4 regions of the Streptomyces sp. 2A115 genome follow, and region 1 is predicted to be linked to each of the others. Evidence: riboswitches for the same ligand, from Rfam matches in the RefSeq annotation. Region 1 holds a riboswitch; each other region holds the start of a gene.

Region 1 (7,288 bases):
GCCTGGATGCGTACGGCCTCGGGCCCGAGGTCGGCCAGGATGTGCGAGGCACGCGCGAAGAGGAAGTCGCCCGTGAGGACCGCGACCGAGTTGCCCCACCGCGTGTTGGCGCTGGGCACTCCGCGGCGTACGTCCGCCTCGTCCATCACGTCGTCGTGGTACAGCGTGGCCAGGTGGGTCAGCTCGACGACCACGGCCGAAGGCACGACGCCCGGCGCGTACGGGTCGCCGAACTGCGCGGCGAGCATCACGAGCAGCGGCCGGAACCGCTTCCCGCCCGCACGTACGAGGTGCTGCGCGGCCTCCGTGATGAACGGGACCTCGCTCTTGGTGGCCTCGAGCAGGCCCTCCTCGACAGCCGCCAATCCGGCCTGGACATCGGCTTCGAGAGCCTGGTCCCGCACGCTCAGCCCGAACGGCCCGACGACGGTCACGAGGGTCTCCTGTCTGCTGACGCTCTCAACGGCGGTCTCTGGATGCTCTGGGTGCGCTGTGTGCTGGAAGTGTTTGTCGATGTGTCGCTGCTGGCACTCAAGTCAGCGTATCCGGTCGCCTTTCGATCACGGTGAGCGCCCACCGGTCCCAGCCGGGCAGTATCGGATCACGGAAGGTATGTTCTTGATCTTCTGATACCACCCGAAAGACGTAGACATTTCATGAAGTGATGTTTTTACCTCTTGAAGTGATCGAAACCGATCCAATCCGGATGCCGAGGGCCGGCCGCCGAGTGCGCCGCCTCGCGGACGGCGGCGACAACGCCGACACTCGGCTCGCGCTCGTGTCGCACTCGCCGACCCCCGGCGCACGGATCCACTTCCGCGCGACCGGCCACGCCTCGGGGCCGGGCAGTATCCGGTGGGCAGGCCACTCGCGCAGGGTGACCGTCCAGCCGCCCCGCGACCACGAGGCATCGACCAACGGACTCTGGACCACGGGGCGTCGCCCGCGGCACCAACCCGGTTGGCGAGAGCGGGGGTTCACCCCCGCATCCCGATCCCATGGGCCACACGTACGGGAACTCGGCCGCCTTGACTCCCGGAACGTTATGCCCGAGTTGCCCCCATTGCCGCTTTGTTGGCACTTGTTCACGTGAAATGAGTCACGTGCGGACGGAGCGGGCGATACGCCGCACTCGACCACTTCCCCTTTGCATAAAGCAAGTTGAATATTGTGTTCCGGAGTAATCGGGCGATTTCCCCCTCCCCAATACGAGGTCAGACACATCGCATCGCCGATTCAGGCCTTGTTCCCTCCATGTGCTCTCGCATACGTTCTCGTCGATCCGGACGGACCGCCGAATCCTGCCGCCGCCCGGAACCCACCCATCACCCACGCCACGGCAGGAGCGGGGGACCCAGGTAAGTCGCCGATCCGGATGCCGGAACGGCTCGGGGTGAAGTCGCACTCAGCGTGCGGCCGGGCATCTCCCGCCCGAACCCGACAGCTCACCTCGCAGGCGCCGGAGAGGAAATCACCATGGCCGCACGAGGTAAACACCGCCGCCCGAAAGCCCGCTCCCTCACCCGCGGCGTCGTCGCCGCCGGAACGGGCGGAGCCGCGCTCGCGCTTCCGATCGTGGGGGCGACCGGCGCGCACGCCGCCGCACAGCCGGCGCAGACCGCACAGGTCGCGCAAGCCGCAGTCCCGCAGGTCGAGCTCGTTACGTACAAGGTGGCCGCGGGCGACACCCTGTCCAAGATCGCGCGAAAGCACGCCACGAGCGGGAGCTGGAAGACGCTGTACCAGGCCAACCGCGCGGTCATCGGCGACAACCCGTCGATGATTCACCCGGGCCTCACTCTGACGGTCGGCACGAAAAAATCCCAAAAGTCAGCAAATAAGACGAAGCCGACCACGGCCACCACGCAGACCACCAAGTCCGCGGCGTCCACTGTCACCCCCGCCTCCGCGAAGACGTACACGAACGACCTCGACGGCTGGATCAAGGAGTCACTGGACGTCATGGCCCAGAACGGCATCCCGGGCAGCTACGACGGCATCTACCGCAACGTCATGCGCGAGTCGTCCGGAAACCCGCTGGCCATCAACAACTGGGACTCCAACGCCGCGGCCGGGACGCCGTCCAAGGGCCTCCTGCAGGTCATCGCTCCGACCTTCAGCACCTACCACGTGCCCGGTACAGCACTGGACGCCTTCGACCCGGTCGCGAACATCACGGCAGCCTGCAACTACGCCGCCGCGAGGTACGGCTCGATCGACAACGTCAACGGGCCTTACTGAGCAGGCCCGTAAGCAGCCTGTGGGAGAGGCTGCTTACGGTGCTGCGGACGGGGCCGCGGGCGGGAGAACAGCTTCTCCAGCACTACCGCGACCCCGTCCTCCTCGTTCGACAGCGTCTCCTCTTGGGCCACCGCCTTGAGTTCGGGGTGGGCGTTGGCCATCGCGACGCCGTGGGCCGCCCACCTGAACATCGGAATGTCATTGGGCATGTCCCCGAAGGCGATCGTGGCGAAGCGGGTGAGACCAAGGTGTTCGGCGGCCAGGGCGAGCCCCGTCGCCTTGGTCACGCCGCATGGCTGGAGTTCGACGGTGCCGGGGCCGGACATTGTGACGGTGGCGAGGGAACCGACCGCTCCGCGCGCCGCGGACGCCAACTCGTCGTCGGACAGCAGCGGGTGGCGCAGCAGCACCTTGCTGATGGCGTCCGCCCAGAGGTCGTCGCGCCGGATGACGCGTACCGCCGGGAGCGTCGGGTGCGGCATCTCGTAACCCGGCTCGATCAGAGTCAGGCCGTCGACCCCGTCCTGGTCCACGGCCGCGTACACCTCCCCGACCTCCGCCTCGATCTTCCCGAGCGCCGTCTCGGCCAACTCCCGGTCCAGGGTGACCGACCACACCATCCGGTCGGTCCCGGCGTCGTACAACTGCGCCCCCTGCGCGCACACCGCCAGTCCCTGGCCACCCAGTTCGTCCAGCAACGGCCGTACGCGCGGCGCCGGGCGCCCCGTCACCACGAGGTGCCGGGCGCCCGCCTCGACCGCCATCGCCAACGCGGCTCGTGACCGATCGGAAAGGGTGTCGTCGCCGCGCAGCAGCGTTCCGTCCAGGTCAGTGGCGATAAGTGCATATTCAGTCGGTGCGGCCATGATCAGAGAATACGGACCGAACGGCGCATCGACCCGACGGGAACCGGACGACGTCCGGTATCTCGTCAACTGCCCTGGCCACCGCACGAACCCAGCCCACACCGCCCCCATCTCAGCCGCACACCCCTGAGTTGAAACCCCGCCTGTCCACACCTGCCAGACCGACGGTCCGACGGTCCGCCAGTTGGTCGATCGGTCGTGCGGTCGTGCGGTCGTGCGGTCGTGCGGTCGGCCGATCGACCGATCGACCGATCGACCGATCGGCCGCACGACTCCGAGAAGGCGGCCGCCCGGCTGGGTATGCCCTGCTCCACGCTGAGTTCGCGCGGGCCCTGCTTCCTGGCGAAGCGGCGCGGAAGCCCAGCATCCTCCCTCGGGAACAGCAATCTTCCCGCGAGTTCCACCTGACGCTCGGCGATCAGCACCACGACCTTTTCGTCGGTCGGGATCAGCACGGCGGCGGAGAGGCCGATCCGGCACCGATGCGCAACAGCCCCTCGACGGGCCGCTCCAGTCTCTCCGTCCTGCCGTCGGCCAGACGAACGCGCACCGCAAGATGCCTTGAGACCGCGGCGAGCGTGTGTCGGTCCCGTAACGTGTGCCTCACCCACCCGGAAAGCGAGGCAGCACCCCATGCCCCCCTTCGATGTCCCCGAGGGCGATCTCTTCGGCCCGCACAATCTTCCGTACGGCGTGTTCTCCCTGGGCGATTCCGACCGGCGGAGCGTCGGCGTCCGGCTGGGGGGCCACGTTCTGGACGCGGGTGCCGCAGCCGTGGAACTCGGCTCCCCGTACGCCGCCCTCCTCGCCCGCCCCTCACTGAACCCGTTGCTCGCGGCAGGCCGTAGGACGTGGTCGGACGTGCGGCGCGCGCTCACCGCCTGGGTGACGGTGCCGGCCCACCGCGAAACCGTCGCGCCCCTGCTGCACCCGCTTTCCGAAGTGACGCTCCACCTCCCCTTCGACGTCGCGGACTACGTCGACTTCTACGCCTCCGAGAACCACGCCCGTAATGTCGGCCAGATCTTCCGTCCCGACGCCGCCGATTCCCTCACCCCCAACTGGAAACATCTGCCCATCGGTTACCACGGCCGGTCGGGCACCGTCGTGGTCTCCGGGACCGAGGTCGTACGCCCCTCAGGCCAGCGCAAGGCCCCGACGGACCCGGCGCCGATCTTCGGCCCGTCCGTCCGGCTGGACATCGAGGCGGAGGTCGGTTTCGTGGTCGGTGCGCCCTCCGCGATGGGCATGCCCGTACCGCTGAGCGACTTCCGCGACCATGTCTTCGGCCTCTGCCTCCTCAACGACTGGTCCGCGCGCGACCTCCAGGCGTGGGAGTACGTCCCCCTCGGCCCCTTCCTCGGCAAGTCCTTCGCCACATCGGTGTCGGCGTGGATCACACCCCTTGACGCCCTGGACGACGCCCGGATCGCTCCGCCGTCGCGCACCCACCCCCTCCTCCCCTACCTGGACGACTCCTCGGAGGACCCCGGCGGCTACGACCTGCGCATCTCTGTCGCCGTCAACGGCCACGTCGTCTCCGAGCCCCCCTTCTCCACCATGTACTGGACGGCCGCCCAGCAGCTGGCCCACATGACGGTGAACGGGGCGTCACTGCGCACGGGCGATCTTTACGGCTCGGGAACGGTGAGCGGTGCCTCGGAACGCGAACGCGGCTCCCTCCTCGAACTGACCTGGAACGGCCGGGACGTCCTCGAACTCCCCGACGGCAAGCGGACCTTCCTGGAGGACGGCGATGTCGTGACGTTGACGGCCTGGGCACCGGGGCCCGACGGGACGAGGGTGGGTCTGGGCGAGGTGACGGGGCGAATCGCCGCGGGATCCTGACCTCTCAGGCCCCCGCCCACGTGGCCCGCGGGGCGCGGCCCACAGCTCGCGCCAAGCGTGTGGCCGCTGGTCGAACTCCAGGTCGTCCATGCTCAATCCGAACCGCCGCCCCCCTCTTGCGTCAGCCGCGGCCGCCTATATCCAGTCGTCCGGCTCCGGCTCCGCATCCATCTCGGACCAGTCCAGTGCTGACTCGTTGTCATTCCGGGGAGCCGGGACCGACCCGTCGTCGCTGTGGACCTCCGCCACTCCCCCGGAAGGCCGCTCCAGGGCCGCAAGCACCCCGATCACGCCCTCTCCGTAGGTCACGAGTTTCTTCTCGCCGACTCCGCTGATGCCGCCCAGCTCCGCCACCGACGTGGGCCACGCCGTGGCGATCTCCCGCAGTGTGGCGTCGTGGAAGATGACGTACGCCGGGACGCCCTGCTCCTTGGCCTGTCCCGCACGCCAGGCGCGCAGGGCCTCGAAGGCGGGCAGGAGCTCCGGGGGAAGCTCGGCCGCGGCGGCCTTGGCCTTGCGCTCGCCCCGGCCGGAACCGGAGGAGGAACGAGAGGCCACCGGCTTCGGCGGCTCCTTGCGCAGCGGCACCTCCCGCTCTCGCCGCAGCACCGTCCCGCTCTCCTCGGTCAGCACCAGCGTCCCGTACTCGCCCTCGACCGCGAGGAGCCCCTGAGCCAGCAACTGCCGTACGACACCGCGCCATTCGCCCTCGGTCAGCTCCTCGCCGATACCGAACACGGACAGCTGGTCGTGGTCGAACTGTATGACCTTGGCGCTCCTGCGTCCGAGCAGGATGTCGACGATCTGGACCGCCCCGAACTTCTGCCCGCGCTCACGCTGCAGCCGCACCACCGTGGACAGCACCTTCTGTGCCGCTACCGTGCCGTCCCATGTCTCGGGCGGGACAAGACACGTGTCACAGTTCCCACAAGCCGCGGTTTCGGCGTCCTGGCCGAAGTAGGCCAGCAGCTGACCGCGTCGGCACCGAACGGTCTCGCAGAGCGCGAGCATCGCCTCGAGATGCGCCGCCGCCCGGCGCCGGAACGCCTCGTCGCCCTCGCTCGACTGGATCATCTTGCGCTGCTGTATGACGTCGTTCAGGCCGTAGGCCATCCATGCCGTGGACGGCAGTCCGTCACGGCCCGCTCGGCCCGTCTCCTGGTAGTAGCCTTCGACGGACTTCGGCAGATCGAGGTGGGCGACGAACCGTACGTCCGGCTTGTCGATGCCCATCCCGAAGGCGATGGTCGCGCACACGACCAGGCCGTCCTCGCGCAGGAACCGTGACTGGTGGGCGGCGCGCGTGCCCGCGTCCAGGCCCGCGTGGTACGGCACCGCCGCGATGCCGTTGCGGGAGAGGAACTCGGCTGTCTTCTCTACCGAGTTGCGCGAGAGGCAGTAGACGATGCCCGCGTCGCCCGCGTGCTCCTCCTTGAGGAAGGACAGCAACTGCTTCTTGGGGTCTGCCTTCGGCACGATCCGGTACTGGATGTTGGGCCGGTCGAAGCTCGCCACGAAGTGGCGGGCGTCCGGCATGCCCAGGCGCTGGGTGATCTCCTGATGCGTGGCGTGCGTGGCCGTCGCGGTCAGCGCGATCCGCGGTACGTCGGGCCAGCGCTGGCCCAGCAGGGAGAGCGCCAGATAGTCGGGGCGGAAGTCGTGGCCCCACTGGGACACGCAGTGCGCCTCGTCGATGGCGAAGACGGAGATCTTGCCGCGCGAGAGCAGGTCGAGGGTTGACTCCAGGCGCAGCCGCTCCGGCGCGAGATAGATCAGGTCGAGCTCGCCGGCAAGGAACTCGGCCTCGACCACGCGGCGCTCGTCGAAGTCCTGCGTGGAGTTCATGAAGCCGGCGCGCACTCCGAGCGCTCGCAGCGCGTCCACCTGGTCCTGCATCAGCGCGATGAGAGGTGAGACCACCACGCCCGTACCGGGTCTGACCATCGCCGGGATCTGGTAGCAGAGCGACTTGCCCGCGCCGGTCGGCATGAGGACGACGGCGTCTCCGCCGGCCACCACATGCTCGATGACGGCTCCCTGTTCGCCACGGAAGGCCTCGTATCCGAAGACCCGGTGCAGCGTGGCCAGGGCCTCGCTGTCCGCGAACCCTGCGGGCCCGCCCCCCTCGCCCGGCCCCACAGCCTGCTCGGCAAGCCCTGCGACCCTGTCCACTTCGGTCATCACACCCGTCCCGCCTGTCCCGCCCAACCCGCTCATTGCCCTGTCCCCCGTACGTCGTGCCTCGACCACTGCGTCCACGATAGGGGTCCGCACCGACAGCCTCAGAGTTATCCACAGGCTGAGCCGCACGGCCTCCGAAGTCGGCCACGATC
Region 2 (7,288 bases), on a different contig from region 1:
CGGCGCCCGCCTCCTCGACCTTGTCCAGGTCATGGACCGCATCCGCGCCGAATGCCCGTGGTCGTCCCAGCAGACCCACAAGGGCCTGGCGAAGTACGGCATCGAGGAGGCGTACGAACTGGTCGAGGCGATCGAGGAGGGCGACCGGCACGAGCTGCGCGAGGAGCTCGGCGACGTGCTGCTCCAGGTGGTCTTCCACGCAAGGATCGCCGAGGAGGACGAAGAGGAGCCCTTCTCGATAGACGACGTGGCCGGCGGCATCGTCACGAAGCTCATCCACCGCCACCCGCACGTCTTCGGAGACGAGACCGCCTCGACGCCCGAGGAGGTCAAGGAGCACTGGCTGCGCACCAAGGCCGTGGAGAAACAGCGGACGTCCGTGACCGAGGGCATCCCCCTCGGCCAGCCCGGCCTCGCCCTCGCCGCCAAGCTCGCATCCCGTGTGCGCACGGCGGGACTTGAGGTCCCGCTCCCACAGGGCGACGACGTCGGCTATGAGTTGCTGGCGATGGCCGTACGCGCCGAGGCGCGGGGCGTGGACCCGGAGGCGGCGCTGCGGGCGGCGGCGCGGGCCTACCGGGACGCGATACGGGCGGGCGAGAGCTGAGCGCTCCGCGGGTGGGGCGGTTGTGAGTCTGCGGGCCGTCCGTGACTGGTCGCGCCCGCGATGGGGTCCCCGCTCGAGCGGAGCCAAGAGCGGGGGAGAAGCCGCATGGTGTTACAACCCCGCCCCCTTGCCGGGCGCGGGCTGACGGGCTGTGCCCGTGCGGCTGGGCAAGACTGGCCGAGCCCCGCGCAGGGGAACCCGCCGCTGAACTGTTCACCTGTTAGGCGGCCGTGAACTCCACGGGTAGGTTCCGCAGCCCGCGCATGATCAGGCCGCCCCGCCAGCGTAGTTCCGCGGGGTCAGCGGCAAGTCGAAGGTCGGGCAGACGGCGCAGCAAGGTGGCCAGCGCGGTGCGGCCTTCGAGACGGGCGAGTGGGGCACCGAGGCAGTAGTGGATGCCATGCCCGTAGCCGAGGTGCTGGTTGTCCCGGCGGGAGAGGTCGAGCGTGTCCGGCTCGTCGAAACGGGCGGGATCACGGTCGGCTGCGGCGAGGACCACGAGTACGGGATCGCCGGAAGCGATTCGTTGTCCGCCGATTTCGAGGCGCTCGGTTGCGTAGCGCCAGGTAGCCAGTTCGACAGGGCCGTCGTAACGGAGAAGCTCTTCGATGCAGGTGTCGAGCAGTTCCTGTTCGCCGCGCTCGATCGACTTCTGTAGTTGCGCCCGCTGCTTTGGGTTCCGGAGCAGCGCGTACGTGCCGTTGCCGATGAGGTTGATCGTCGTTTCAAAACCGGCAAAAAGGAGCACAAAACACATGGCCGCGGCTTCGTTCTCGGTGAGGTGCTCGCCGTGGTCGGAGGCGCGGATCAGACCGGAGATGAGGTCTTCGCCGGAGCTGGGGTGGTCTGGGAGCGCCTCCCGCTTGCGGTGGATCAGCTCGGCGAGATAGCTACGCATCTTCTTCACGGACCGCGCGACGCCGCCCCTCGGCCCTCCTCCGTGCCGGATCATCATCCCTGCCCAGTCCCGGAAGTCGTCTTGGTCCTCGCGGGGGACACCGAGCAGGTCGCAGATGGCGTAGATGGGGAGAGGGAACGCGAACTCGTGAATGAGGTCGGCGCTTCCGGTGTGTGCGAACTGGTCGATGAGATGGTCGGTCAGCTCTTGGACACGGGGCGCGAATTCGGCGACTCGGCGGGGGGTGAACGCTTTGGAGACGAGCCGACGGAGGCGTGTGTGGTCCGGCGGGTCGATGTTGAGCAGATGGGTCATGAGATTGGCGCTGCGCTCGCCGGGGATGCCCGTTTTGCTCTTGCCGTGGGCGTCTTTGGAATGGTGCACGGGATTCTTGGAGAGCCGCGGGTCGGCGAGAGCCTGTTTGGCGTCCGCGTACCGAGTCACGAGCCACGCCTCGACGCCGCTGGGAAGTGTGGTGCGGTGTACGGGCGAATGCTCCCGGAGCCACGCGTAGGCGGGGTACGGGTCAGTGGCGAACTCCCAGGTGAAGAGTTCGGGTCCGATATGTGGGGCGTTCACGGGGTGACGGTACCGGGGGCCGCGTTGCGTATGACATCCAGTGACGCCCCTCACGGCCTCCTTGACCTGCAACTCGCGGTGGATTCAGCCGATTTGCGCTGGCATGGCAGTCTCATTATGCGTGGGCCGCGTACGTTGCCGGTCCGTTTCGCGTAGGGCGTGTGATTCGCCTTACCGCAGGTCAGAGCTGACGGGCCCTCAACTCTGTGACTTTCACGTGATCTCCCCTGTATCGACTTGTGACAAGAGTTCGAGTGCCTATACGTTCCCCCTCAATGCGGCTGGTCCCACCAGCCGCAGAAGTAACAAACGCAGTCCCTTGCTGTGTGTAGTCCCTTGCTGTCACGCGAAAGGCAACCGCATGCTCTCCGGGAACGGTCGTCACCGTCGCCCCCGTCAGGCTCCGGCTCTCCTCGTCGCGGCGGGTGTGGCCGGATCGGCCATCGCGATCCCCCTGCTCGGCGCGACCGGCGCGAGCGCCGCCAGCGGTACGACCTGGGACGCGGTCGCGGACTGCGAGAGTGGCGGCTCGTGGAGCGCCGACTCCGGCAACGGGTCCTATGGCGGACTCCAGATGACACAGGAGATGTGGGAGGGGTACGGCGGCCTCGACTACGCGTCGAGCGCCGACCAGGCCAGCCGCTCGCAGCAGATAGCCGTCGCCGAGAAGGTCCTCGCGGACCAGGGCATCGAGCCCTGGGGGGCGTGCGGTCTCGTCGCGGGCCTGTCGCAGCACTCCGAGTCGGCGGATGTCGACACGGGCCTCGCGCAGGACTCCGCCTCGCCGTCGCCCGACTCGGGCTCGACGACGGGCGACAGCAGCACCAGCACCACCAACGGCGACAATGACACGAAATCAGGTGAGTCGGACGAGTCGGTCAAGTCCGACTCGTCCGTCTATGCTGACGACACCACGGACGACTCCGGTGACGACACCGACGCTGACGCGGACGCCGACTCGCAGTCTTCCGCCAGCCCCTCCACGGGCGACGTGGTCTCGCCGGATTCGACGGATTCGACTGGCACGACGAAGAGTGACGAATCGGACAACTCTGCCCAGAATGGCGACGCTTCGACGGGCGCCGACACCGACGTCGACGCGGATGACGTCACCGACTCCGGCTCCGGCCGTCACCGTGGCGGCAGTGCCGCCGAGGACGCCACCGGTTCGCGTACGGACGACTCCGCCGGCCGGCATGCCTCGCGCGGTGACAGTGCCCCGCGTGACGCCACCGACGGCTCGTACACGGTCCGCGCCGGAGACAGTCTCTCGGGGATCGTCGACTCCCTTGGCCTGGAAGGCGGATGGCGTGAGCTGTACGCCGCGAACAAGGGCATTGTCGGCACCGACCCGGACCTGATCCTCCCCGGTCAGAGCCTTGAACTCGGTAACGGGCAGGTCGCGGCCAATCAGTGAGCAAGCCGCCGAAACGGGCGAAAGGTAGCGGTAGTTCGCGCTGAATGTCCGGTTTGGTGAAAGTGAGAGATGGATCTCAAGGACCGTGATCGTCTTTGAAATTCGGCGGATCGCATGTCTACGGTCGTGACCGCTCGCCACTGGTGAGCCCCGACGGTCGCACGCCGAATCCTGCCAACGGCCGTACGGGAACAGTCGTCGCGTAAAGCGCCGTAGGCAGGAGCGGGGGACCCAAGGTAAGTGCCGGGCCCGGTCGTTGAGAGACGACCAGAGGACCGGCTTGGGGTGAAGCCGCGCGCCGAAAGGTGCGCGGCCGGGCAACTCACCAAGCCCGAACCCGACAGCTCACCTCGCAGGCGTCGGTGAGGGGATCACTTCATGCTGCTTTCCGGCAAGGGCAAGCACCGTCGCCCGAACAAGGCCACCCGTATCGCCACGCTCGCCGGTGTCACCGGTGCCGCCATCGCCGCCCCGCTGCTGGCGACCGGTTCGGCCTCCGCCGCCACCGCCTCCGAGTGGGACGCCGTCGCCCAGTGCGAGTCGGGCGGCAACTGGGCCATCAACACCGGGAACGGCTACTACGGCGGCCTGCAGTTCTCGGCCTCCACCTGGGCCGCGTACGGCGGCACGCAGTACGCCTCCACGGCCAACCAGGCCTCCAAGTCCCAGCAGATAGCCGTTGCCGAGAAGGTCCTCGCGGGCCAGGGCAAGGGTGCCTGGCCGAGCTGTGGCGTGGGCCTGTCCAACGCCTCGTACAACGGCGGTACGGCCTCCTCGGGCTCCGGCTCCTCGAACTCCGGTCAGAGCTCCGCGCAGTCGCAGCAGCAGAGCGCGCCGTCCTCGGAGCAGCGTTCCTCGCGCTCCCAGGAGCGTCCGGCCGCGAAGAAGACCGTCGAGACCCCGACCGGCAAGAAGGTCAAGAAGGGCGACGGCGAGTACAAGGTCGTCAAGGGTGACACCCTCAGCGAGATCGCCGCGCAGGAGAACGTCAAGGGCGGCTGGCAGAAGCTGTTCAAGCTGAACGACGACATCGTCGACGACGCCGACTTCATCTTCCCGGGCCAGCAGCTGCACCTCAGCTGACGCGGCAGTGCTGGGCCGGCGCGGCAGTACTTCGACTGACGCGGCGGGTACTTCGGCCGGCGCACTCCCGCGTGCCGCCCAGCTGTACTTCGCTCAACACGACCTACTTCGGCTGACGGCGGGCTCGCGAGGCCGTTGAGAATTCGCGAGCTCACAACCTGCTCACAGCTGAACCATGGCCCATCCCCATCCGTGGTCTTCATAGTGAAGGCCACGTGAGGGTCACCCCCCGTCCCCCACGGGCTCCCCGCTCCGGTGCGTGTTCCCCCGTACGCACCGGGGCGGGGCTTTTTGCTGCACGGTGGCGGGGTGTTGTCGTCGCGGTGTCGTTGTATGGGGCCGGTGCTTTTTGTTCCCCGTAGGAACAATGTTTACCCTCAGTTCGGTCCATCGGGTGGCCGACAGGCTGGCCGATCCCTCCGGGGCGGCTAGGCTCATGTCGCGGAGTCATCACCGCGCTGTATTCAACCGGGCCTGCGGCCCGGCGTATCCCGCGTCACATCCCAGAAGGAGATGCTCGTGCCGTCCATCGACGTCGTCGTAGCCCGGGAAATCCTGGACTCCCGAGGCAACCCCACGGTCGAGGTCGAGGTCGGCCTCGACGACGGCAGCACGGGTCGTGCCGCCGTTCCGTCCGGCGCCTCCACCGGTGCCTTCGAGGCTGTTGAGCTCCGTGACGGAGACTCCAACCGTTACCTCGGCAAGGGTGTCGAGAAGGCCGTCCTCGCCGTCATCGAGCAGATCGGCCCGGAGCTCGTCGGCTATGACGCCACCGAGCAGCGGCTGATCGACCAGGCGATGATCGACCTGGACGCCACGGACAACAAGGGCTCGCTCGGCGCCAACGCCATCCTCGGCGTCTCCCTCGCCGTCGCGCACGCCGCCTCCGAGGCCAGCGACCTGCCGCTCTTCCGCTACCTGGGCGGCCCGAACGCGCACCTGCTGCCGGTCCCGATGATGAACATCCTCAACGGTGGGTCGCACGCCGACTCCAACGTCGACATCCAGGAGTTCATGATCGCCCCGATCGGCGCGGAGTCCTTCTCCGAGGCGCTGCGCTGGGGCGCCGAGGTCTACCACACCCTCAAGAAGGTGCTGAAGACCAAGGGCCTGTCCACCGGTCTCGGCGACGAGGGCGGCTTCGCCCCGAACCTCGAGTCGAACCGTGCCGCGCTCGACCTCATCCTCGAGGCCATCAAGCAGGCCGGTTACGTTCCGGGCGAGCAGATCGCCCTGGCGCTCGATGTCGCCGCGTCCGAGTTCTACAAGGACGGCAAGTACGAGTTCGAGGGCAAGTCCCGCTCGGCCGCCGAGATGACCGAGTACTACGAGGAGCTCGTCGCCTCGTACCCGCTCGTCTCCATCGAGGACCCGCTGTTCGAGGACGACTGGGACGGCTGGAACGTCATCACCGAGAAGCTGGGCGACAAGGTCCAGATCGTCGGCGACGACCTCTTCGTCACCAACCCGGAGCGCCTGGCCCGCGGCATCGAGGAGGGTTCCGCGAACGCCCTGCTCGTCAAGGTCAACCAGATCGGCTCGCTGACCGAGACCCTGGACGCCGTCGAGATGGCCCAGCGCAACGGCTTCAAGTGCATGATGTCCCACCGCTCCGGCGAGACCGAGGACGTCACCATCGCCGACCTCGCCGTCGCGGTGAACTGCGGCCAGATCAAGACCGGCGCCCCGGCCCGCTCGGACCGCGTGGCCAAGTACAACCAGCTGCTGCGCATCGAGGAGATCCTCGACGACGCGGCGGTGTACGCCGGCCGCAGCGCCTTCCCGCGGTTTCGCTCTGCGAATCAGTAGGCACAGCAAGGGCTGAGCCGCCCGGCAAGGGGCACAGCCCCGTCGTACGTACGTCCCCGTACCCGGTCCCGTACCGTGTGCGGGGACGTACGCACGTGACGGGCTTGTAGAGAGACGCCGGGGTGCCGGCTCGTAGACGGGTTTGTAGAGGCCGGCTCGTAGCCGGGTTTGTATCGGGGAGGCGGGACAGATGGCCGTGAAGGACCGCGATCGGTTCTCCACCGCGACCAGGCTGCGGCTGCTCGGCGAGCAGACCGCCGAGCGTGTCTACCGCTCCCAGACCAAGCGCCAGGCCCGCCGCTCGCGGCTGACCGGCCGGGCGGCACTCCTCGCCCTGGTCATCTGCTCGCTCGTCGTGGCCCTGGCCTATCCCATAAGGCAGTACGTCTCCCAGCGCGCCGAGATCGCCGACCTCCAGCGGCAGCGGGAGCAGGCCCGCGAGCGGGTCGAACGGCTGCGCGATCTCAAGGCGCGGTGGCAGGACGACGCGTACGCCGAGCAGCGCATCCGGGAGCGGCTGCACTATGTGATGCCGGGCGAGACCGGCTACATCGTGATCGACCCCGGCGCGGCGAAGAAGACGCGTACGGACCGGACGGCCGCCCACCGCGCCTGGTACGCCAACGTCTGGGACGGCGTCGACAAGGCCGACGCCTCCGATCAGTGAACCGATGCGAACCAACGCGAACCGACTTGAACTGACGAGAGAGACTTACGCACAGGCATGGAAACGCCCCCGCCGCCCACCCCGCGCACCGAGCCCACCGACGCGGATGTCGAGGCCTTCAAGCAGCAGCTCGGGCGGCCACCGCGCGGGTTGCGCGCGATCGCGCATCGCTGTCCGTGCGGGCAGCCGGACGTGGTCGAGACGGCTCCCCGTCTTCCGGACGGGACT
Region 3 (7,288 bases), on a different contig from region 1:
CTGGAGGGCGTACGCGTCGAGCTTGTTGTAGAGGCCTATGCCCCGGCCCTCCTGGCGGAGGTAGAGGAGTACGCCGCCGCGCGTGGCGATCTGCTCGACGGCCTCGCGGAGCTGGGGCCCGCAGTCGCACCGCGAGGAGCCGAAGACGTCGCCGGTCAGGCACTCGGAGTGGAGGCGGACCAGAGGCGGGGCGGTCGCGGACGGGGTGCCGAGGACGACGGCCACGTGTTCCTCGCCGTCGGTCAGGCCGTGGAAGGTGACCAGCTCGGCGTCGACGCTGTAACCGTCGTGGAAGCGCAGCGGGACCCGGACGCGTGCGCGCTGGGTGGCGGCGGGGTAGTCGGGCATGCGGTACTCCGGTCCGGGTTCAGGTGTGCTTCAGATTTGAAGCATCTGCATGGACCCAGACCCTACCTCATGCTTGAAATTTGAAGCAATGGGTGGGGGTGCGGCTCGTGGGTGCTGTGGTGCGGCTCATGCGCAGGGCGAGGAGGAGCGGCGGCGCCACGGGACGTCGTCGGGTGTGGTCTGCGGGTCGTCCCCCTCAAGTCCTCGCGTGATCCCCGTACAGATCTCCTCCAGCTGCGTCACCTGCTCGGGAGTGAGCCGGTCGAAGAGGGAGGCGCGGACCGTCTCGACGTGGCCGGGTGCCGTGCGTTCCAGCACGGCCATCCCCTCCTCCGTCAGGACCGCGGTACTGCCCCGCTTGTCCGAGCGGCACCCCTCGCGGCGCACCGAACCGTCCTTCTCCAGACGGGTCACCGCGTACGTCAGCCGACTGCGGGTGATCTTGGTCCGCTCGGCGAGGTCGGTCATGCGCAGGCGGCGGTCCGGAGCGTCGGAGAGGTTGGCCAGGATGGTGTAGTACAGGTGCGGCATGCCGGCCTCCTGCTGGAGCTGCCGGTCGATCGCGTCCTCCAGGAGGAGTGAGGCGGCGATGTAGGCGCGCCAGGCGCGCTGCTCCTCGGGGGTGAGCCAGCGGGTCGTCATGCGTCCAGTGTAGGTATTGTTTAAAACTTGAACCAAACCGCCCCTCCGAGCCTGCCCCGGCCCCGCTCCCAGAAAGAGTGCGCCCATGCCCCACCCCTACGTCCTGTTGTCCGCCGCCGTCTCCCTCGACGGCTGCCTGGACGACACCGGCCCCGAACGGCTGCTGCTCTCCGGGCCGGCCGACTTCGACCGGGTCGACGAGGTGCGGGCCGAGTCCGACGCGATCCTGGTCGGCGCGGGCACGCTGCGCGCCGACAACCCCCGGCTCCTGGTCAACTCCGCCGAGCGGCGCGCGGCCCGGGTCGCCGCCGGCCGGCCCGCGTACCCGCTGAAGGTCACCGTCAGCGGCAGCGGCGATCTGGACCCGGCCGCCAACTTCTGGTCCACGGGCGGCGAGAAGATCGTCTATACGACCGACAAGGGCGCCCGGAAGGCCGCTGAAGCCCTGCACGGGTTGGGCGGCGTCGACGTCGTCCCTGTGGGCCCCGAGCTCGACTGGCGGGCCCTGCTCGAGCACCTCCACGAAGTACGCGGCGTACGGCGCCTCATGGTCGAGGGCGGCGGTCGCGTCCACACCCAGCTCCTCCAGCAGGGGCTCGCGGACGAACTGCAGCTCGCCGTCGCGCCGCTCGTCGTGGGGGAGCCGGACGCACCACGGCTGTTCGGGCCGGGGGGATATCCGGGCGGACCCCGGAACCGGATGCGGCTGCTGGAGACACGGCCTGTCGGAGATGTCGTACTCATGCGGTACGTCCCCACCGCGCCCGGTACCGGAAGCGCTCCCTCCGCCGCCGACCACCGGTGGCTGGGCCTTGCCTGTGAACTCGCGGCCGACTGCCCGCCCTCGCGGACGGCGTTCAGTGTCGGGGCGGTGATCGTCGCGGCCGACGGTACGGAGCTGGCCCGCGGCCACTCCCGAGAGTCCGACCCGGTGTCGCACGCCGAGGAAGCCGCGCTCGCCAAGCTCGACCCCGCCGACCCGCGCCTCGCCACCGCCACGGTCTACAGCAGCCTGGAACCGTGCGCCCGCCGCGCCTCCAGGCCCGCCCCATGCGCCCGGCTGATCCTCGACGCGGGCGTACGCCGGGTCGTCACCGCCTGGCGCGAGCCGGACACGTTCGTGACCTCGGCGGACGGGAGCGGGCTGCTCGCCGCGGAGGGCGTCGATGTCCTTGTGCTCCCCGAGTACGAGGCCTCGGCGAAGGCGCCCAACCGTCATCTCGGCTGAGCGCCGCCCCGCAGAACCCAGGTAAAACACCGGTGAAGGCCCGGCGACGGAAACCTGTGTGCTTCGGGTCCCGCAGATGGCGTATAGTTGGTTTCAACGGCGCGGGGTGGAGCAGCTCGGTAGCTCGCTGGGCTCATAACCCAGAGGTCGCAGGTTCAAATCCTGTCCCCGCTACTGAAGGCTTAGGGCCGGGATCCCATTGGGGTCCCGGCCCTAAGTGTTTTTCCCGGTTCCGCGTGCCACACGGGCGCCTCGCTCAGCCCCTTGCCCTCACCCGCCCGGTCCCCGCCCACTCGCCCTCCACCCCCGCTCCGGGAAGCCTGAACGCAGGGCGGTGAAGGGCAGGAGACGCGTGGTGGGGCCTGGAGAGGCGGAGGAGCGGGAGCAGGGGGAGGATCAGGAGCCGTACTCCCGGGCCGGCGGACGCAGGCCCGAGGACCCCGTGCCCGATCCGGGAGTGGGCGACAGCCCGGTGCCCGTCGAGCCCGAACGCCGGAGGATGCCCGGAGGCGGCGGGATGTCCGGAGGCCACGGGCTGCACGGAGGCCACGGGACGTCTGGAGGCCACGGGCTGCCCGGAGGCCACGGGCTGCCCGGAGGCAGCGGGGTGCACGAAGGCCGCAAGATCTCATACGCGCGGGCCTTCGTCCGCGTGCTGCCCGCACTGCTCATCGTGGCCGGGATCGTCTACGACTACCTCACGCCGTCGGAGTTCACCGCGGCTCCCCTTTTCACGGCTGCCCCGCTCGTCGCCGCCCCGCTCTTCTCGCTGCGCGGCACGGTGCTCATCGGCGCCCTGGCCCTCGTCTCGGTCCTCGCGGTCCACGTCGTACTCGGCATCGTCTGGCACGTCGACGCGATCACCGAGGTGGTCACCGTGGCGACGGTCGCCGTCCTGGCCGTCCTCATCAACATCCTCGTACGGCGGGGCAGCGAGCAACTGGCCTCCGCACGCGAGATCGCCGAGGCGGCCCAGCGGGCCGTCCTGCCCGAACCGGCCGCGCGGATCGGCGGGTTGGAGATCGCGGCGCGGTACGAGGCGGCGCAGGCGGACGCGTTCATCGGGGGCGACCTGTACGCGGTGCAGGACACCCCGCACGGCGTACGGCTCATCGTGGGCGACGTACGGGGCAAGGGCATGGGCGCGGTCGCCGCCGTGGCCGTCGTCATCGGGGCCTTCCGGGAGGCCGCCGAGCACGAGGCCACCCTGGAGGCGGTCGCGCAGCGGCTGGAGCGGGCGCTCGCGCGTGAGGGCACCCGGCGGGAGGGCCTCGACGCCTTCGAGGGCTTCACCACCGCGGTGCTCGCCGAGATCCCGCACGGCGACGGAGTCGTACGCCTCCTCCACCGCGGCCACCCCGGCCCCCTCCTGCTGGACGGAGGGGGAAGACCGCGCATGCTCGCGGCGGCGGAGCCCGCACTGCCGCTCGGGATGGGCGAGTTGGGCACCTGGCCCGACCGCGCCCTGGAGGAAGGGTTCCCGAGCGGGGCCATGCTGCTCTTCTACACTGACGGGCTGTCCGAGGCGCGGGACGAGCGGGGTGTCTTCTACGATCCGGCGACGCGGCTGTCGGGGCGGCTCTTCGCCGGGCCGGACGCGTTGCTCGCCGCGGTGGTGGACGACGTCCTCCGTCACACCGGGGGCGGGGCGACGGACGACATGGCGCTGCTCGCCGTACGGCGGCCGTGAAGGCGGAGGTCTGAGGGCGGAGGTCTGAGGACGCGGTCGTATCCGTTGGCCCTTTTATCACCGGTGGTAGTCGTGTGACGCCCCTGTGCATAACAAGTGACACTCCATCAACAAAGTGCGCAGAGCTGAATGTCGATCAACTCGCCCGATTTACCCCGCTCGTGACCTGTAAGTCCAGGCCAAGAGCGTTAACGATCACTCGGAACAGCTTGGAATCCAGTGCCCGGGTCTATTAACGTTCGATAACGCAGCGCGGTCGTCCCAGCCGTCACAAGAGTCGGCTCCGTGCGCACGCGCCGAATCCCGCAAGGGAACCGGGGAACCACTAATTGGGGTGAATCGGGCGTTTTTCGCGGTGAGGATACCGCGGTTGACGCGCGTAGGAGACCTTCCTGCTCCGAACCCGTCAGCTAACCCGGTAGGCGAGAAGGAAGGAAAGGAGTGCGCCCACGTGGCGTCCAACCGCCCTGCTCCCCAACCCTCGTTCGCACCAAGTGAGTTGCCGGGTGATACACCGTCCGAGATCTCGGGTGACAAGAGGCTCGACGTCTTCGCTTACGGCGTTCGCAAGGACGAGGACACCTGGGAGGAGTGGAACCCCACCGCGGATTCCCTCCGTCCCGTACGCGGCAGGCACCGTGTTTCCAAGCAGCGCGGCGGAGGACTCGCACGCAGCTCGACCGTTCTGGGCGTCGGTGTCATAGCCGCCGTCGGCGCGGGTGGCATGGCCACCGCGCAGACCGGCAAGCCGCCGGTGTCGATCTCGATACCCGACCTGCCGTCCGTGGGCTCGCTGATCTCGGACGACGAGACCGACGCCCCCGAAGGCTCCAGCACACCGCTCAGCAGCGCCGGCCTGACCACCGCCGACACCGAGCAGGGCAGCGGGGACGCGGGCGAGGCCCTGCGCTCCCGCATCCTGCTCCAGGCGGAGCAGCAGCAGGACCAGGTGGACCGCGAGGCCCAGGAGGCCGCCGAGGCCGCCGCCGCGAAGAAGGCCGCCGATCAGGCCGCCAAGGCCGCCGAGGAGGCCGAGGCCAAGGCCGCCGCAGCCAAGAAGAAGGCGGCGGAGGAGGCCGCGGCGAAGGCGGAGGCCGCGCGTCTCGCCGAGCTCGCCAAGCAGTTCACGCTGCCGACCTCCTCGTACACGATCACCTCGACCTTCGGTCAGTCCGGCTCGCTGTGGTCCTCAGGCACCCACACGGGTCTGGACTTCGCCGCTCCCACGGGTACGCCGCTGAAGGCGATCCACAGCGGCACCGTCACCGAGGCCGGCTGGAACGGTTCGTACGGCTACCTCACGAAGGTCGCCCTCGACGACGGCACGGAGCTCTGGTACGCCCACCAGTCGTCCATCAGCGTCAGCGTCGGGCAGAAGGTCAACACGGGCGACGTCATCGGGCGCGTGGGCGCGACCGGCAACGTCACCGGGGCGCACCTTCACCTGGAGGTCCACACGAGCGGCGGCGACGGGATCGACCCGATGGCGTGGCTGCGGAGCAAGGGGCTCAACCCGTAGGCAACGGCGGTGGCTTGTAGGTCCCGCCATTGAGGGGTCCGTACGTGCGGAGGGATCCGTATGTACGGACCCCTCCGCACGTACGGCTGTTGACGTGCAATCGGGCCGACGCCCTGGTCGCACCTGGAGTCGAAGCGGGGGCGGCGCGTCCTGGCCGCGCTGGACGAGGTCGCGCAGAGCCTTGGCCTGACGCGCCGAGCCACGTCCGGCCCGACTCCCTTGGGAACCTCCGAGCGCTCCAGGTCTAGGAGCGGTAGGGGTTGTACGCGGGGTACGCGGGGTACGCCGCCGTCTGCCCGTACGGGTACCCGTACACCGGCCACGGCGGCGCCACGGGCGCCGGAGCCGTGGCCCGGGCCGCGTACGCCAGGGCAGGGCGGGCCGCCTCGCGGCGGGCCCACAGCTCGTGGAGCAGTTCCTGCTCGCGTGCGACGAAGTCGCTGCCGGCCTTGCCGCTGCGCCCCCGGTGGCGCAGGAAGGCCAGCGACGTCGCGTACGACTCGTACTCCGCGACGGCCCGGCCCGCCGCGCGCCCGCCGTATTGGGTCGCGTACTCGCGGGCCATCCGCCGCGCCTTCATCGAGCCGAGGACGAACGGCTCGGGCGCGGCGAGCCAGCCGGCCATGGCATACGCGGGGAGTTCGGTGCGCACCGTGCCGAGCTCGCGCTGGCGCGTCCAGATGACCAGCCAGGTGAGCAGCCCGAAGCACGGGACCATGAAGACCGCGTAGACCGCGAAGAAGCCGTACTCGCCGAAGGCCGACGATCCGTTCCACATCGCGTGCATGCCCATCGCGAGCAGCAGCCCGGCGAGCGGGAGCAGGATGCGCCGCACGTGGTGGCGGTCCGCGGAGAGCGCCGCGACGCCGAAGCCGATGCCGGTGAGCACGGTGAACAGCGGGTGCGCGAAGGGCGACATGATCACGCGCACGAAGAAGGTCGCGGCGGTGACGGAGGCGATGCCGGTGTCGCCGCTGAGCTGGTCGGTACCGAAGGCGGTGCCGAGGTAGAGGATGTTCTCGGTGAACGCGAAGCCGGTCGCGGTGACCCCGGCTATCACCACGCCGTCGACGATCCCCGTGAAGTCACGTCTGCGGAAGAGGAAGACCAGTAGGACCGCCGCGGCCTTCGCCGACTCCTCGACGATCGGCGCTATGACCGTCGCGCCGATGGTGTCGGCGCTGGACGGGTCGGCGGTGGCCGTCGCTATCCATCTGGTCGCGAAGCTGTTGGCGACGATCGCAATCAGCGCGGCCGCGCAGGCGCCCCAGGCGAAGGAGAACAGCAGGTTCCGCCAGGGGCCCGGCTCCACCCGGTCGAGCCAGCGGAACGCGGTCACCAGGAGCGGGACGGGCAGGACCGCCAGGCCCAGGCCCACCAGGAAACCCTCGGTGCCCGTCTGTTCGCGGACGAGGGCCAGGATGACGAGGCCTGAGAGGGCGAGCAGGGTGGTCAGCGCGCCGTAGCGCACCCACTTGCGCTGCCACCAGTGTGCACGCCGCCGGGCGACTCCGGCGGGGAAGCCGGAGTGTGACGGATACGGAGGATTGGTGGCCATGACAAGGACCCTAACGAGGGAGGGACGTGGCCCGCGAGGGTGCCCCGGGAGGGGCGCGGTGAACTGAGCGACCAGCCCGCGACGACCCGCACGTTACGCGCCGGACCTCGCATCGAGCGCTGCGAGCCTGCTCTCAGCTGTCCGCGCTGTCCGCGGAAAGCGGTACGCGGCGGAAGAGCAAGTCGTTCACCACATGTCCCTTGTCCACGCCCTGCGCCTCGAAACGGGTCAGGGGGCGGGAGTCCGGGCGGGGCGCGAAACCGCCGTCGGGCCGGGTGTTCTCGAAGGCCGGGTGGGCAGTGA
Region 4 (7,288 bases), on a different contig from region 1:
AATTACTTCTCTTTGTATACGGCGGCACTGTTAATAACGCAGGCTCGCCGTGTTTACGGGATGTTGCGAAGTCCTCACGCGTTCCGCGCGCTCCCCGCCACCGGGAAAGCGCAGCCGGTGCGCGCCCGACGCCCGCTCCGCGTGCAGCGTCGTGATCGCCCGGGCCCGCTCGCTGTCGCCGCGCGCGACGGCGTCCACGATGGCGCCGTGCTCGCCCCAGGACTCGGTGGGATGGGCCGGCGACTCGACCGCGTACATCCACGCGATCTTGTGCCGCAGCTGGGCCAGCGTCGAGGTCAGCGCAGGACTGCCGGAGGCCTGTGCGAGCGTCTCGTGGAACCAGCCCCCCAGCGAGCGCAGATCCTCGCTGTTGCCTTTCCTGGCCCGCTCCTGCCCCAGCCTGACCAGGCCTCGCAGCACCTTGAGGTGCGCCTCGGTGCGGCGCTGAGCGGCCCGCGCTGCGCCCAGCGGCTCCAGCAGCATGCGCATCTCCAGCAGGTCGGCGGCCTCCTGCTCGGTGGGCTCCGCGACGCACGCGCCCGCGTGCCGGCGGGTCACGACGAAGCCCTCCGCCTCCAGGGTGCGCAGGGCCTCGCGCACCGGAACCCGGGAGACGCCATAACGGCGCGCGAGCAGTTCTTCGGTGAGCCGGCTGCCGCGCTCGTAGACACCCGCGACGATGTCGTCACGGATCGCCGTGCATACCGAGTGCGCGGGAATACGCATGACCGGACCTCCGCCTTAACCCCCGCGAAACGCGGTCGATTGACGCTTGTTCAGTGACTCTATTGCAGAGAGCCGGAAATTCCGATGTCAGGCCGGAATCCATGGCTATTTTTTGGACACACCGCGCCACTGAACAGGTAGTCGTCCGGTCAGGAAGCAGTCACGAAGAGGGCAGCAAGCGTCAGGACGCACGAAAGCCCCGGCTCGGTGAGCCAGGGCCTTCGGGAGAGATGCCGCGAGCCGGACGTCAGGTCTTCAGACGTTCACGCCGTGCGAGCGGAGGTAGGCGGTGGGGTCGATGTCCGAGCCGTACTCCGCGGATGTGCGCGCCTCGAAGTGGAGGTGCGCCCCGGTGACGTTGCCGGTCGCCCCGGAGAGGCCTATCCGCTGCCCCGGGGTGACCGTCTGGCCGACGGAGACGCCGATGGACGACAGGTGGCCGTACTGGGTGTACGTGCCGTCGTTCATCTTGATGACGACCTCGTTGCCGTACGCGCCACCCCAGCCTGCCTCGACGACGGTTCCGGAGCCCACGGCGCGCACGGCGGTGCCGCTTCCGGCGTGGAAGTCGATGCCGGTGTGGCTGCCGGAGGACCAGACGGCGCCGCCGGTCTTGTAGCCGGTGGAGACGTACGAGTCGGCGACGGGGGCGACGTACGTGCCGAGGAGGCGTTTGCGCTCGGCCTCGCGGGCGGCACGGGCCTCGGCCTCGCGCTCCTTCTTGGCCCTCTCCTCGGCCTTCTTCTCGGCCTCCTCGGCGCGCTTCTTCGCCTCCGCCTCGGCCTTCTCGCGGGCGGCGGCCACGTCGGCGGCGTGCTGCTGGGCGGCGGCCTGGGCGTCGATCTGGTCGGCGACCGTGTCACCGATGGTGACGGCCTGGGTGAGGCCCGTCTGCTCGACCGACCTCTCGGCCGCGAGCGCCGGGGCGGCCAGTGTGCCGACGACTCCGGTGGTGGCGAGTGCGGCGACGCCCACGGTCCTGCGGGTCGTGCGCTTCATGCGGCTGGGACGACGGTGCTTCCCGGTGGCGCGGGTGAACGCCATGAAGTGGCTGGTCCTTTCCTTCCTTCTCGCCTACCGGGTTAGCTGACGGGTTCGGAGTTAGGAAGGTCTCCTACGGGCTCACTCCACTGCGTGGAGGTCGCCCGATTCACCCCAGGGACTTGGTGTGGGTCCCCGGCTCCCCTGGCTCGCGCCGTACGGGGACTCGGCGATGACTGTCCGGTGCCGCGGGTGCGGCGCACTGCCTGACGAACAGCCGGACCGACGCTAAGCGCGGGAACTTTCAATCAACAAACGGATCAAGGCTTTTGTAGCGCATGCCACAGGGCAGACAGGCAACCTCCCTATCAATACGGACAACCCACGAACCAGGGATGAAGTCCGGGCAAAAGAAGGCCCGGACGACTCTTCAGTCGCCCGGGCCCCAGGAGTTGCCTGTGTCCACTCCCCTACTGCGCCTCTACTCCGCCGGTACGACGCTCACTTCACCGATTCCGAGGGCCCTGACCGGCTCCTCGATCTGCGCGGCGTCGCCGACGAGGACGGTCACCAGACGGTCCACCGGGAAGGCGCTCACGGCGGCCGCCGTGGCCTCCACGGTGCCGGTGGCGGCGAGTTGCTGGTACAGCGTCGCCTGGTAGTCGTCCGGCAGGTACTGCTCGACCTGGTCGGCGAGCGTGCTCGCCACCGCGGCCGCGGTCTCGAACTTGAGGGGTGCGACGCCCACCAGGTTCTGCACGGCGATGTCGCGCTCGGAGTCCGTCAGCCCCTCGGCCGCGAGGGTGCGCAGCACCTTCCACAGGTCGTCGAGCGCCGGGCCGGTGTTCGGGGTGTCCACGGAGCCGCTGATGGCGAGCATCGCGGCGCCCGTAGCCCCGCCGGAGGGAGACGGGGGCGCGGAGCGCAGCACCTGGCCGAACGCCCGCACACCGTAGGTGTAACCCTTTTCCTCGCGCAGGACGCGGTCCAGGCGGGAGGTGAGGGTGCCGCCGAGGCAGTACGTGCCGAGCACCTGGGCGGGCCACACGCGGTCGTGGCGGTCGGCGCCGACGCGGCCGATGAGCAGCTGCGTCTGGACGGCTCCGGGGCGGTCGACGATGACCACGCGTCCGGTGTCGTCGGCGGTCACCGGCGGCACGGGGCGGGCCTGTGCCTGCGAGCCGGTCCAGGAGCCGAGCGTGTCACCGAACAGCCCGTCGAGGTCGACGTCGGTGAGGTCACCGACGACGACCGCGGTGGCCGTGGCGGGGCGTACGTGCCTCTCGTAGAAGGCGCGTACGGCTGCCGAGTCGATCGCGGCGACCGTCTCCTCGGTGCCCTGGCGCGGGCGCGACATGCGCGAAGTGGCCGGGAAGAGCTCCTTGGAGAGCTCCTTGGCGGCGCGTCGGGACGGGTTGGCGGTCTCGTGCGGGATCTCGTCGAGCCGGTTGCGCACCAGCCGCTCGACCTCGCTGTCCTCGAAGGCGGGGGCCCTGAGGGCGTCGGCGAGCAGACCGAGCGCCTTGGGGAGCCGGGAGACGGGCACCTCGAGGCTGAGCCGTACGCCGGGATGGTCGGCGTGGGCGTCGAGGGTGGCGCCGCAGCGCTCCAGCTCGGCGGCGAACTCCTCGGCGGAGTGCTTGTCGGTGCCTTCGGAGAAGGCACGCGCCATGATCGTGGCGATGCCGTCCAGGCCCTGCGGTTCGGCCTCCAACGGGGCGGCCAGGAGGATTTCGACGGCGACGACCTGCTGGCCGGGCCGGTGGCAGCGCAGCACCGTCAGGCCGTTGTCGAGCGTGCCGCGCTCGGGTGCCGGGAAGGCCCAGGGCCTGGCCTCGCCGGCCTGCGGCTGGGGGTGGAAGTCCATCGTGGCGAGCTCGGTCACTTGGCCGCCTCCTCGTCGGTGTCTTCAGCGGCGTCGGTGTCTTCGGCAGCGTCGGCGTTTTCCGCGGCGACCGGCTCGTAGACCAGCACCGCGCGGTTGTCGGGGCGCAGGCGGGCCTTCGCGACCTCCTGCACCTCCTCGGCCGTGACGTCGAGCACGCGCTGGACGGCGCTCAGGGCGAGCTGCGGGTCGCCGAACAGCACGGCGTACCGGCACAGTTCGTCGGCGCGGCCCGCGACCGTGCTGAGCCGGTCCAGCCACTCACGCTCCAACTGGGCCTGGGCCCGCTCCATTTCCTCGGCCGTGGGGCCCTCCTCGGCGAACCGGGCGAGCTCCTCGTCGACGGCGGCCTCGATGACCGGCACCTTGACGTCGCCGGACGTCTTCACGTCGAGCCACCCCAGGGAGGGCGCTCCGGCGAGGCGCAGCAGGCCGAACCCGGCGGCCACCGCGGTGCGGTCACGGCGTACGAGCCGGTTGTAGAGGCGGGACGACTCGCCGCCGCCGAGGACGGTCAGGGCCAGGTCGGCCGCGTCGCACGCGCGCGTGCCGTCCTCCGGCAGCCGGTAGGCGGCCATCAGCGCGCGGGCCGGGACCTCCTCCTCGACGACCTCGCGCAGCTGCTCGCCGATGATCTCCGGCAGCGCGCCGTCACGCGGGGCGGGCTTGCCGTCGTGGCCCTGAATCGAGCCGAAGTACTTCTCGACCCAGGCGAGCGTCTGCTCCGGGTCGATGTCTCCGACGATCGACAGAACGGCGTTGTTGGGCGCGTAGTAGGTGCGGAAAAAGGCGCGCGCGTCTTCAAGAGTGGCCGCGTCCAGGTCCGCCATCGACCCGATCGGGGTGTGGTGGTAAGGATGGCCCTCCGGGTAGGCGAGCCCGGTCAGCTTCTCGAAAGCGGTGCCATAGGGAACGTTGTCGTACCGCTGCCGGCGCTCGTTCTTGACGACGTCCCGCTGGTTCTCCATCGACTCGTCGTCGAGCGCGGCGAGCAGCGAGCCCATGCGATCGGCTTCCAGCCAGAGGGCGAGCTCCAGCTGGTGCGTGGGCATGGTCTCGAAGTAGTTGGTCCGCTCGAAACTGGTCGTGCCGTTGAGCGAACCGCCCGCGCCCTGCACCAGTTCGAAGTGACCGTTGCCCTTCACCTGGCCCGAGCCCTGGAACATCAGGTGCTCGAAGAGGTGGGCAAGGCCGGTGCGGCCCTTGACCTCGTGCCGCGAGCCGACGTCGTACCAGAGGCACACCGCCGCGACCGGGGTCAGGTGGTCCTCGGAGAGCACCACGCGCAGGCCGTTCGCCAGGCGGTGCTCGGTCGCTGTCAGGCCGCCGGAGCCGGCCTCAGCTGTGGCCGTGTGACCCATGGGCATGTACGTCCCTTCGATCGCGGAAAACTGCTGAATTCCTGCTAGTCATGCCACTGTATGCAAGCGCGCCGACAGCTGGCGAAGTTCCCGCGTCGCGTACGCCGAGAGCGAGCACGCGGGCACCCTCGGGAGCCCGTACGGATGGGCCGTGGTCCACGTTGTCAGTGGGCCGGTCCACAATGGAGCCCGTCAGAACCCGTTCATGCCCCGGCAGAGACTGTGAAGGAGCCGCAGCAGCGATGGCCCGCCGCAGCACGAAGACCCCGCCGCCCGACGACTTTGAGGAGCGAATCCTCGACATCGACGTCGTCGACGAGATGCAGGGCTCCTTCCTCGAGTACGCGTACTCGGTCATCTACTCCCGAGCCCTGCCGGACGCCCGCGACGGCCTCAAGCCCGTGCACCGCCGCATCGTCTACCAGATGAACGAGATGGGCCTGCGCCCCGACCGCGGCTATGTGAAGTGCGCCCGCGTCGTCGGCGAGGTCATGGGTAAGCTCCACCCGCACGGCGACGCGTCGATCTACGACGCCCTGGTGCGCCTTGCCCAGCCCTTCTCCATGCGCCTGCCGCTGGTCGACGGCCACGGCAACTTCGGCTCGCTCGGCAACGACGACCCGCCGGCCGCCATGCGGTACACCGAGGCCCGGATGGCCGACGCGACCTCCCTGATGACGGAGTCGATCGACGAGAACACGGTCGACTTCACGCCGAACTACGACGGCCAGGAGCAGGAGCCGTCGGTCCTCCCGGCCGCTTACCCGAACCTGCTGGTCAACGGCTCGTCGGGCATCGCGGTCGGTATGGCGACGAACATGGCGCCGCACAACCTCGGCGAGGTGATCGCCGCCGCCCGGCACCTGATCCGTTACCCGGGCGCCGATCTCGAGACGCTCATGAGGCACGTGCCGGGCCCCGACCTGCCCACGGGCGGTCGGATCGTCGGCCTCTCGGGGATCCGGGACGCGTACGAGACGGGCCGCGGTACCTTCAAGATCCGCGCGACGGTCTCGGTGGACAACGTGACGCCGCGCCGCAAGGGCATCATCGTCACCGAGCTGCCCTTCACCGTCGGCCCGGAGAAGGTGATCGCCAAGATCAAGGACCTGGTCGGCGCGAAGAAGCTGCAGGGCATCGCGGACGTCAAGGACCTCACCGACCGGGCGCACGGCCTGCGCCTGGTCATCGAGATCAAGAACGGTTTCGTGCCGGAGGCGGTCCTGGAGCAGCTCTACAAGCTGACGCCGATGGAGGAGTCCTTCGGCATCAACAATGTGGCGCTGGTGGACGGCCAGCCGCTCACGCTGGGCCTCAAGGAACTCCTGGAGGTGTACCTCGACCATCGCTTCGAGGTCGTGCGCCGCCGCAGCGAGTTCCGCCGCGGCAAGAAGCGCGACCGGCTGCACCTGGTCGAGGGCCTTCTGGTGGCCCTGATCGACATCGACGAGGTCATCCGCCTCATCCGCTCCAGTGACAACTCCGCGCAGGCCAAGGAGCGCCTGATCGAGCGCTTCTCGCTGAGCGAGGTCCAGACGCAGTACATCCTGGACACGCCGCTGCGCCGCCTCACCAGGTTCGACCGCATCGAGCTCGAGACGGAGCGCGACCGGCTCAACGGCGAGATCGACGAGCTGACCGGCATCCTGGAATCGGACGCCGAGCTGCGCAAGCTGGTGTCGGGCGAACTGGCCGCCGTGGCCAAGAAGTTCGGCACCGAGCGGCGCACGGTGCTGCTGGAGTCCGCCGGTTCCTCCGCCGCGGCCGTGCCGCTGCAGGTGGCCGACGACCCGTGCCGGGTGCTCCTGTCGTCGACGGGGCTGCTCGCGCGTACGGCCAACGGTGACCCCTTCGGGGAGGGCGACGGCAAGCGCGCCAAGCACGACCTGATCGTCTCCGCCGTCCCGGCGACGGCGCAGGGGGCGATCGGCGCGGTCACGTCCACCGGACGGCTGTTGCGGATCAACGTCATCGACCTCCCTCAGCTGCCCGAGACCGCCGCGGCGCCGAACCTCTCGGGGGGCGCGCCGATTTCGGAGTTCCTGACCCTGGAGGGCGACGAGGAGGTCGTCTGCCTGATGACGCTCGACGAGTCGTCGCCGGGTCTGGCCCTCGGCACAGAGCAGGGCGTCGTCAAGCGGGTGGTTCCCGACTATCCCTCGAACAAGGAGGAGTTGGAGGTCATCACGCTCAAGGACGGCGACCGGATCGTCGGCGCGGCCGAGCTGCGTACGGGCGAGGAGGACCTGGTCTTCATCACGGACGACGCCCAACTGCTGCGCTTCCAGGCCTCCCAGGTCCGCCCGCAGGGCCGGCCCGCGGGCGGCGTGGCGGG

The links. A riboswitch is a leader RNA that binds a small molecule or an ion and turns the genes downstream of it on or off. The one in region 1 is predicted to bind cyclic di-AMP.
Region 2: it holds a riboswitch for cyclic di-AMP, as region 1 does, so the genes downstream of both, ACTWQR_RS51995 (transglycosylase family protein) here and ACTWQR_RS11330 (transglycosylase SLT domain-containing protein) in region 1, are expected to answer to the same signal.
Region 3: it holds a riboswitch for cyclic di-AMP, as region 1 does, so the genes downstream of both, ACTWQR_RS32195 (M23 family metallopeptidase) here and ACTWQR_RS11330 (transglycosylase SLT domain-containing protein) in region 1, are expected to answer to the same signal.
Region 4: it holds a riboswitch for cyclic di-AMP, as region 1 does, so the genes downstream of both, ACTWQR_RS39840 (M23 family metallopeptidase) here and ACTWQR_RS11330 (transglycosylase SLT domain-containing protein) in region 1, are expected to answer to the same signal.

What each region holds. Positions count from the first base shown of each region.
Region 1 covers NZ_JBQQCG010000009.1:173,924-181,211, reverse strand. The annotation lists gene ACTWQR_RS11335 (polyprenyl synthetase family protein) at 1-434, opposite strand, end outside; cyclic di-AMP (ydaO/yuaA leader) riboswitch at 1,317-1,474, shown strand; gene ACTWQR_RS11330 (transglycosylase SLT domain-containing protein) at 1,477-2,241, shown strand; gene ACTWQR_RS11325 (HAD family hydrolase) at 2,235-3,107, opposite strand; gene fahA (fumarylacetoacetase) at 3,741-4,955, shown strand; gene recQ (DNA helicase RecQ) at 5,091-7,205, opposite strand.
Region 2 covers NZ_JBQQCG010000126.1:3,895-11,182, reverse strand. The annotation lists gene ACTWQR_RS52010 (nucleoside triphosphate pyrophosphohydrolase) at 1-607, shown strand, start outside; gene ACTWQR_RS52005 (cytochrome P450 family protein) at 828-2,084, opposite strand; gene ACTWQR_RS52000 (transglycosylase family protein) at 2,446-3,501, shown strand; cyclic di-AMP (ydaO/yuaA leader) riboswitch at 3,700-3,875, shown strand; gene ACTWQR_RS51995 (transglycosylase family protein) at 3,880-4,584, shown strand; gene eno (phosphopyruvate hydratase) at 5,098-6,393, shown strand; gene ACTWQR_RS51985 (FtsB family cell division protein) at 6,584-7,060, shown strand; gene ACTWQR_RS51980 (DUF501 domain-containing protein) at 7,118-7,288, shown strand, end outside.
Region 3 covers NZ_JBQQCG010000044.1:80,188-87,475, forward strand. The annotation lists gene ACTWQR_RS32170 (GTP cyclohydrolase II) at 1-348, opposite strand, end outside; gene ACTWQR_RS32175 (MarR family winged helix-turn-helix transcriptional regulator) at 475-990, opposite strand; gene ACTWQR_RS32180 (dihydrofolate reductase family protein) at 1,076-2,218, shown strand; tRNA gene ACTWQR_RS32185 (tRNA-Met) at 2,319-2,392, shown strand; gene ACTWQR_RS32190 (PP2C family protein-serine/threonine phosphatase) at 2,574-3,908, shown strand; cyclic di-AMP (ydaO/yuaA leader) riboswitch at 4,193-4,348, shown strand; gene ACTWQR_RS32195 (M23 family metallopeptidase) at 4,360-5,427, shown strand; gene ACTWQR_RS32200 (PrsW family intramembrane metalloprotease) at 5,672-6,985, opposite strand; gene trmB (tRNA (guanosine(46)-N7)-methyltransferase TrmB) at 7,119-7,288, opposite strand, start outside.
Region 4 covers NZ_JBQQCG010000066.1:5,943-13,230, reverse strand. The annotation lists gene ACTWQR_RS39845 (GntR family transcriptional regulator) at 31-726, opposite strand; gene ACTWQR_RS39840 (M23 family metallopeptidase) at 982-1,770, opposite strand; cyclic di-AMP (ydaO/yuaA leader) riboswitch at 1,784-1,949, opposite strand; gene ACTWQR_RS39835 (M16 family metallopeptidase) at 2,189-3,592, opposite strand; gene ACTWQR_RS39830 (M16 family metallopeptidase) at 3,589-4,959, opposite strand; gene ACTWQR_RS39825 (DNA gyrase/topoisomerase IV subunit A) at 5,196-7,288, shown strand, end outside.